Regions from separate parts of the Succinispira mobilis DSM 6222 genome, predicted to be linked through region 3. Evidence: riboswitches for the same ligand, from Rfam matches in the RefSeq annotation. Region 3 holds a riboswitch; each other region holds the start of a gene.
What was found. A riboswitch is a leader RNA that binds a small molecule or an ion and turns the genes downstream of it on or off. The one in region 3 is predicted to bind cobalamin.

Region 1: linked by a shared signal. The riboswitch ahead of SUCMO_RS0103190 (methylmalonyl-CoA mutase family protein) and the one ahead of SUCMO_RS0105490 (TonB-dependent receptor plug domain-containing protein) in region 3 are both predicted to bind cobalamin.
Region 2: linked by a shared signal. The riboswitch ahead of cobT (nicotinate-nucleotide--dimethylbenzimidazole phosphoribosyltransferase) and the one ahead of SUCMO_RS0105490 (TonB-dependent receptor plug domain-containing protein) in region 3 are both predicted to bind cobalamin.
Region 4: linked by a shared signal. The riboswitch ahead of SUCMO_RS0101525 (dynamin family protein) and the one ahead of SUCMO_RS0105490 (TonB-dependent receptor plug domain-containing protein) in region 3 are both predicted to bind cobalamin.

Annotation. Positions count from the first base shown of each region.
Region 1 covers NZ_KB913028.1:660,682-662,883, forward strand. Annotated here, with positions in the region: gene SUCMO_RS0103190 (methylmalonyl-CoA mutase family protein) at 1-1,018, opposite strand, end outside; cobalamin riboswitch at 1,420-1,596, opposite strand; gene SUCMO_RS0103195 (carbon-nitrogen hydrolase family protein) at 1,841-2,202, shown strand, end outside.
Region 2 covers NZ_KB913028.1:1,415,284-1,417,485, forward strand. Annotated here, with positions in the region: gene SUCMO_RS10995 (nicotinate-nucleotide--dimethylbenzimidazole phosphoribosyltransferase) at 1-190, opposite strand, end outside; gene cobT (nicotinate-nucleotide--dimethylbenzimidazole phosphoribosyltransferase) at 196-1,224, opposite strand; cobalamin riboswitch at 1,309-1,489, opposite strand; gene fsa (fructose-6-phosphate aldolase) at 1,523-2,167, opposite strand.
Region 3 covers NZ_KB913028.1:1,146,865-1,149,066, reverse strand. Annotated here, with positions in the region: gene SUCMO_RS0105500 (MerR family transcriptional regulator) at 1-616, opposite strand, end outside; cobalamin riboswitch at 699-838, shown strand; gene SUCMO_RS0105490 (TonB-dependent receptor plug domain-containing protein) at 979-2,202, shown strand, end outside.
Region 4 covers NZ_KB913028.1:315,444-317,645, reverse strand. Annotated here, with positions in the region: gene serS (serine--tRNA ligase) at 1-366, opposite strand, end outside; cobalamin riboswitch at 592-744, shown strand; gene SUCMO_RS0101525 (dynamin family protein) at 1,063-2,202, shown strand, end outside.

The sequences.
Region 1 (2,202 bases), 490 kb from region 3:
TCGAGGTGCTAACAAATAAGTCGATTTTCTCAGCCGCTTTGCTACCAGCAAAACTTTGTACGATTTGGCTCCAAATCATTTTTACGCTACGCAATTTAGCGATTTCCATAAAAAAGTTAGCGCCAATACTAAAGTGAAAACGTACATGTTTGCAAAATGCTTCAATGCTAATCCCGCGCAGTAGCATGGCTTTAATATAAGTTACCGCAGTGCTCATGGCATAACCAATTTCTTGCACGTCATTGCCACCCGCATTATGATAAACATCTGTATCAATAATTACAGTTTTTAAATTAGGGGCATGTTCTTCAGCCCAAGCAATGCTATGAGCCATTTCGTCATAGTATTCATCTAAAGAGCGCGCCAAAGTACCAGAACTAGCTAGTTCACCGATCGGATCGGCTGCTACAGCTCCAGTTAATTTATGTGTATCAAAACCTTGTTTTTCAGCAAAAGCAGCAATAGCTGCTAGCAAGGCAATATTCGAAGCCCCTGCATAAAGTGCTAAATCTTGTTGAACAAGGTTAATATCTTTTAAGATAACTTCTAAATCAGCTAAAGTAGAAACTGAAACTCCTTTATCGGCAAATTCAACATCTAAAGCCTCAGGAGCATCGATACCTTTGCGGCTAGCAGTATCTAGGACAAAACTAACAGCAGTAGTTCCTTTTAATAGCTCGCGTTTTAAAACAGCGTTTGCTTCTGCTAAACTTTTAGCATCACATTGTTGAGCAATGATCCAAGGTTTGCTAATATAGCCACTGGCATGCGCCCCACGAAGATTGCTAGCTTGTGCTGGATAAGTTTGCGGATGCGTGAGTTTTTCTAAATCTTCTGGGAGGTAAATTGGATTTAAAGTAATTCCCTCGTATGTTTTAGTAAACATACTTTTATCAAAATCAGCACCTTTGAGGGCAATAATTGCTTGCTCTTTCCATTGGTCATAGCAAGTAGCCTCAAATTCGTCAAAGTTGATTTCAGGAATTTCCGTGTTCTCAAGGTCTTTTACTTGTTCCATATACGGTATCCTTCCTTTTAGTTATATATTTGCGGGGGAACGAATACTATTTTCTTGGTTTATTTAGCAGAGTGGTTCGAGTACCTCCTACCTAAACTGCCAATAAACGTCTCAAAGTATTAGACACGTTTTAAACGTGCTGTAATATTGCTTGGCGCACCCTTGCGCCAAATTCAAGGAGAAAGAAAATAATAAAGATGGTGTTAAGGTAAAAGAATGGTGTATGCTGGAGCTAAGTTAAAATACCCTGTGGCCCTAACTTAAAAAACGCAGAAAACCGCCTTTCTTAAAGAAAGACGGTTTAAAATGTCAGTAAAAGATTCGCAATAAATATCCAAGCTGAAAAGAACATTATGGAATAAATTCTCGCGACATCTCCTCCCCGTCTCTCGCAGGTCAAACAGTGATGCTAGATACAGGCAGTTCTTCTGACTTAGATTCATAGCTTGTTTCGCCTTCCCAGTAAAAACCAGTGGCAATGTGAAACGCGCTCCTCATTACAGCGGCGGGACCGTGTTGGAATTACACCAACTTCCCTATTAAGCTCCGTTAGGAGCACCTGTACAACAATATATTAACTTATGGTTCTTAATTCTAAATCTTCTTTTTGTGATTGTCAAGCAGAAAAAACAAAAAATAATAAAAAAAATATTGACTCTACCATAAGTATATCCTTTAAGCTTTAGCAAAGTTAGGAGCTTAGAAATTTGTAATAATAGAAAAAATATGTATAAAATAAACTTAAAAAGAATAAAAAAACAAACGACAAGGAATACAAATACAATATTCAATGATAAAAAACACCTGAAAGGAGGATATTTAATGAAAATAGCCTTGTTACATTTTTCCTTGGTAGCAGGACCATTAGAGAAAAATTTGCAAAAACTGTGTTGGGGGATAGAAACTGCAGCTGAAAATGGCGCTAAATGGATAATAACTCCAGAAATGGCTCTACAAGGATATTATATGAATTGTATCGCGGGCAATTATCAACCAGTAAGCGAAAATTCCTCAGAATTAGAACCGTTAAAGGCGCTGGCCAAAAAATATCAATTGACTATTTTTCTTGGTTGTGCAGAATTAACAGCTAAACAGGCCTATAATGCCTGTTTAGTGATAGATGCTAGCGGAGAAATAGTAGCTCGACATTATAAAATTCGTACTTTAAATTGGATAACTGAAGC
Region 2 (2,202 bases), 270 kb from region 3:
CCTCTTGCTCCTCTTTCTTAAGCACCAAAATCTTTCTTGGAATAATTTTAGGGCTAGGATTTTCAGTAATGCCAGCTAATTTTTTAGCAATTATTTCAAAATAATGCAGACTATTTAAGGGCTTTGTTAAATTGTCGATTCTAACTTGACATTTTTTCATAGCAACAAAATCTAAGGCAGGTATTTGCATCTCAATCACTTTAAATATTCCTCCTTACTATTTTCTAAAACTTCTGTTATTCCTGTTAACATTTCCATTACAATCGATGCGCCAATAGCTTCACCTAATCTTACTTTCATATCTAAACATGGCTGCAAGCCAAGTGTATTCAACGCTATAATATGTGCTGGCTCACCTGACAAATGTGAGGCAAACATATAGTCTTTAGCATTTTTATGCATAGCTTGAGCAATTAAGGCTGAAGCAGTTGTATTTAACCCATCAATAATAACTGGACAGCTATTTGCCGCAGCCGCTAGTATCACACCTACAAGCGCCCCGATCTCAAAACCACCTACTTTAGCTAAAACATCAATACCATCTTTAATATCTGGCCTATTTATTTCCAGTCCTTTACGCACAACATCTAATTTTACTTGCATTCTACTGTCAGAAATGCCTGTCCCTCGACCTGTAATTTCTTCGGGTGACATACCTGTAAAAGCTCCCACAATTGCAGCACTTGAGGTTGTATTGCCTATACCCATCTCCCCTAAACTAAAGCAGTTATACCCATCTTTTACTTTAGAATTTACAATCTCAATCCCTACTTCAATCGCTTTTATTGCTTCTAATTTACTCATCGCTGGTCCTTCAGTAAAATCCTGCGTTCCATAAGCAATTTTACGTTGCCACAGCCCAGGTACATTCTCCATATCTCCTGCAATTCCAACATCTGCGACTACCATATCCGCTTGACAATAGTTTGCAAAAGCATTAGCACTTCCACCTTTAGCTATCAAATAATTAGCCGTCATATGCATTGTCGTTTCAATTGGATAAGCGCTAATTCCTTGCTTAGCTACCCCATGATCTGCCGAAGTTATAACCATACAATGTTTTATTGTTGTACAAAACTTATTTCCTTTGATAGCAATATATTTTCGTGCCATCTGAGCAAGTCTACCAAATTTTTTTTGCTCTAGTATAACACTACTAATATTTTCACAATTTGAAGATGGCACACTTTTAATGTTTTTTAGAGTTTTCGTCAATAAATTCATCTTTACCTCACTGTTTATCATATTCTTTATTAAAAAACAAAGAGACTTTTGAAAGTTTCCCTTCAAAAGTCTCTTTTCCACAAAAACTTTTAACAACTCAAGGCAGGTCTCCTGGCTCCCGATTCATCAATTTTACACCTTCCCCCTTAAGAGTGGCATTCGTAAAATCTCCTCGATACAGTGGTGGGCCCGCGTTTACACATTTTTCAATGCTCCTACTTCCCTATTCTTCACATTATGTGACACCTTGGTTGAAATATTCAATTGGAAATTATTATAGCATAACTCTTTGCTATGGTCAACTCTTGCTATTTTGATAATCTTGCAAAAATTTTTCTATTCCTTTATCGGTTAATTCATGCTTAATCATATCTCTGACTAGGCTAGGAGGAATTGTAGCAATATCAACTCCAGTTTGAGCCAATAAATTTATATGTTGCAAGTTTCTTACACTAGCAGCGATAACTTTTGTTTTAATTTTGTATAGTTTAAAGGTTTGTATTATTTCTTTTACTGCCTGAACCCCATCTTCACCAATATCATCTAATCGCCCCACAAAAGGACTCACATAAGTTGCGCCAGCTTTTGCAGCAAGCAATGCTTGAGCTAAATTAAAAATTAATGTTACATTTGTTTTTATACCTTTGCAAGCTAATACATTGACCGCTTTTAGTCCTTCTGCCGTAGCTGGAATTTTTATAATAATATTGGATGCTAACTTATTCAATTGTTCAGCTTCTTTAATCATCCCCAAATAATCAGTTGCTATTACTTCTGCACTTATTGGTCCAGAAACTAATCCCGCAATCTTTTTTATTACTTCAGATAACTGTTCGCCACTCTTTGCCACTAAGCTAGGATTAGTGGTAACTCCACCAACAACTCCCCAAGCTACAAACTCTTCTATTTCTTTTATTATTGCCGTATCTAAAAAAATTTCCATTCCACCGCCTCCTAATAATCAAACCTATTTTTTTA
Region 3 (2,202 bases):
TGTTTTGGTACTCCGTGGGCTCACTAATTCGCGTAAAAATTTTATTTATATTTGTGTAACTATTATTAAGCAATTGTTCTTTTTCTAGAATATAACCCATTAAATATTCATTTAAAATTCTACTAGTTGCAAAGGGAAGATTGTGTTTAGCTACTAAACCTATTTTTTCTTTTAAAGACACAGTGTTTTTACGAAAATCGTCCACAATCAAATACTCTTTCGGCACATTTTCTAAAGTTATTTTATCTATTCTAATTTGTTTTACTTGTTCAAGACGACTTATTTTAGTCTGCAGATTTTTTTTATTTTTAAGTAAAATCTGAACTTCTTCTTCAAATTCACTTAATTTTTTTTTAAAAATTGCTTGTAGAGCATCAAGATCGCGATTTTTAACATAATCAGATATTTCTTGAAGTGGTAACCCCAATTTACGCAAAGTTATGATAACTTCAAAAATATAATATTTATGTAAAGAATAGTAACGATAGCCATTTTCTTCTACTAAATCAGGTTCGAAAATTTTATTGCGCTCATAATAAAATAAAGTTTGTTTAGACACGCCAAAAAGATTCGCGAATTCGCCTATGGTAAAATACATTTCTGTTTTCTTATTCACAAAAAAACTCCTTTACTCTACTATTAGTATATAGTTTATACTCACCTTGTCTGTTGCAAATTACAAACAAAGCTATTTAACAGTTTAATATAATTGATACGGTATCGCAAGATTTAATAGATAAGCTAGTGAAATTCTAGCACGGTCCCGCCACTGTAATGATAAGCCAAGCAATTTGCGCTTAATCTAAGTCAGAATAACTACCTATCAAATTCCTAGCAAATAACCTACGAGAGATGGGTGCTGGTAAAAGTACTGCATATTTTTTGCATTGCTGTTTATTATATAGCCTTTCTTTTAGTTAAGAAAGGCTTTTTTATTTTGCCAGAAATTAAAATTTTTAGGAGAGGTGCTAATTTTTAATGAAAAAAACATCTGTAAGCAAACATTTATCGGTCCTTATTTTATCAAGTCTTATTTTCTCAACCCCCTGTGCCCTAGCTAACAACACGTCCTCAGAACTACCTGAATTTGCTCTAGAGCAAATAGTTGTTACGGCCAATAAGCTGCCCACTGAAGTTTTTAAAACTCAAGCCAACATCAGTGTAATCAGCCGCGAAGATTTAGAAAAAAATCATTATACCGATTTAGGTGATGCTCTAAAAACAGTCCCTGGCGTAAACTTGCAAAATTATAGTGCTAGCGGTGATAATTACACCTCTAACCGACTCTACATTAATGGTTCTGATAAAATTGTGGTTTTGGTTGATGGCATGCGCGTTAATGTCAATGGTTCTGTTTCAAGCGTTTTTTCTCCTTCAGAACTCTCCAATATGGATACTATTGAGCGCATTGAGGTGCTCAAGGGTTCAGCATCTACGCTATATGGAGCCGATGCTGTCGGCGGGGTAATTAATATTATCACCCGCAAAGCTAGTAAAGATTCGAGCACTACTTCTTTATCAACAATTTTAGGTAGTGCCAACAAACGCACTTATAAAATTATGAATCAAGGTAACGCTAATGACTATTTTTGGACAGTTGCAGCTCAAAAAAATGAGTTAGGCGACTATAAAGATGGCCGTGGTAATAAAATTATCCAAGATGTAGATACAGATACTTACGATCTGAAGCTGGGCAAAAAATTTAAAGATGATTCTACTTTAACTTTTAATTACCAAAAATACAAGTCCGATTACATTCGCCCTTCAACCGGTGGGCTAAAAGCCACTACAAAAAATTTCGGCAAAAAAGATAATAATAAACTAAGTATGAGTTATCAAAATAAATTTAGCAAAAATCTTTCAAATCAAGTCTCTTTGTACCGCAATGTAAATTTCTTAAATGACAATTATTTAAATCCGGGTTCAGTCTGGTTAATGGATTTAGAAACACGCGGTTTTAGTGAACAACTTACCCATACTAGTAAAGATCATACTGTAGTTGCTGGCTTTGATTATTATCAAGATCGTGTAAATAGGTATTCTTCGACCTCTTATGGTACCACTGATGCCTACCAAGGAATTAAACTAACTAATCGGGCTTTCTATCTCCAAGACGAATGGCGCTTTGCTCAAAATTGGACATTAACTCCAGGTATTCGCTATCATAATCATTCCGAATACGGCAGTAATACCGCCAAAAGT
Region 4 (2,202 bases), 830 kb from region 3:
TTGTTGGTTGTCATGCTCATCTTTTCCAACTGGTACACTGCCGTGAGGAATGTTGGGGATGCTATACATAATCTCTTTCAGTTGCGCCTCTACTGCTCTTAAATCCGCTTCGATTGTAGCAATTTCATCGCCTACATTACGCATTGCTAAAATTTGTTCACTAGCATCTTCGCCATTACGCTTCATTTTGCTAATATCTTGTGAAACTTGGTTACGTTTACTTTTGAGGTTTTCTACCTCAAGTAAGAGTCGCCGGCGGTCTTGTTCTAACTGCGAAAAATTTTCTAAACTCAAGCTATTGTTTCTTGCTTTTAGTGCCTCTTGCACACAGTCTAAGTTTTCACGCACAAATTTAATATCTAACATCTGTAAAGCCCCCTAAAATTTATCTCTCACTAAAATTGCAAATTATTCATAACACCCATTTTATCAATATTTACCAAATATATCAACCAAAAATAGCTACTTTGCATTTTTTTTGCACCAAACCACTACAATTCTGCGTCAAGTAGCATTTTTTCGCTTTAGTAAATGTTTTTTGTTAACATTTATTGACAATAATTGCACAATATTATATAATCCCCTTAGGAAAATAAATACTGACAAATAGGTGCCTAGTAAGGCTTAATAGGGAAATTAGTGCAATGCTAATGCGGTCCCGCCACTGTAAGGAAGTAGTTAGTCATTTGGGTTGTGACCTAACTTCTTCTGAGCCAGGATATCTGCCTATTTAAAAATCACCGTATACCCTACGAGCGATGGGGTGGAGATATGTGCCAATTGAGTTTTCGAACTTTGTTGTTATATACCTTTTCGCTTATGAAAAGGTTTTTTTATTTTAAAAACCACCTACGCAAAGTATCTGTTTTCCATTCTTAAAGTCTCCTACCAAAAACCAAAAGCAGCTTTGCTCCTGGGAAGGCAAAGCTGCTTTTGGTTTTTTCTTATTGCTAAAAAATATCCGCCTACTCATCTTAATAAAACTGTAATTTGCTTCGATTAACTAGTAAGGTAAAAAATTAAAAAATAATGGCTCTATGCTAAAATAAATGAGGTATTGCGATGGATAACTTTACGCGCTTTCTAATTGAACTCTTACCTAAACCAGAAATCGAAGAAAAAGAAGATTTCCTAATCCTCCGTTTTATTGCTAAAAAAAGTATTCCTGAAAAATTAAAAAGTTATGCGCCACCCAATTTCCCAGAATTATATTTCAATTTTATGCATGAATTCACGAAATTCACACAGTATAAAACTATGAATTCCCTCGTTGGTAAAAATATCGTGGTCTTGGCCGGAGCCTTTAATTCTGGTAAAACTAGCTTTCTTAACCAGCTTTTGCAAACCAATCTCTTGCCACATTCCACAACCGCTAATGCCACTATTCCCACCTACATACTCCAAGGCCAGGAATCTTATTTAGCAATTGGAATTTTCGGCAATAGCATTACACTTGCCCCTACCGAGTTCGAAACAATCCGCGCAACCCTCCAAGATAATTATCAAAAAAATATTCAGCAATTACTTTGTCACACTATTATCAGCACTCCTAAACAACCTTTTGAGCACCTAGCTTTTCTTGATACTCCTGGCTATGCCTTACCGAATAATCCTAACTTTACAGAAAATACCGATAGCCAAAAAACTTTAGCGCAGTTAAATTCTGCCGATATTGTGCTTTGGTTTGTAGAAGCTCACGAGCAAGGAATTTCCCGTTCCGACCTGCTCTTGCTGAAAAACTTGCGGCCCCAAAGTAAGTTGATGATTTTAGTTAATAAAAGTGATAGCGTGGCTTTAGAGAAGCTTCTAAAAATTAAAGCTACTATTGCCGATAAACTCGCCCAAGAAAATATTGACCATATTGGTATTTTGGCTGTTTCGAGCTTTAAACCACAGGCTTTCGAAAATGCTCAGCTCCTAAAACAATTACAACGTTTGAATAAATACCAATATCAACAATCTTTTAATGATAATTTCTTGGCCTTTTTTTCCGCCTGCCTTAATTTTTATCAAACGCAACAAGCCTCTTTGCGCAAAAAAATCCAAAAATTAAAATATATCCTCCGCCTCAGCCAAGATTTAACTGTCCAACAAGAACTCCAAGCGCTCATTGCCGAAAAAGAAAATTTACTCTTGGCAATTATTAACCAACAAACTTACTGCACGAAATTACAAAAAGTTTTCTTTCAGCGTTTACGAATT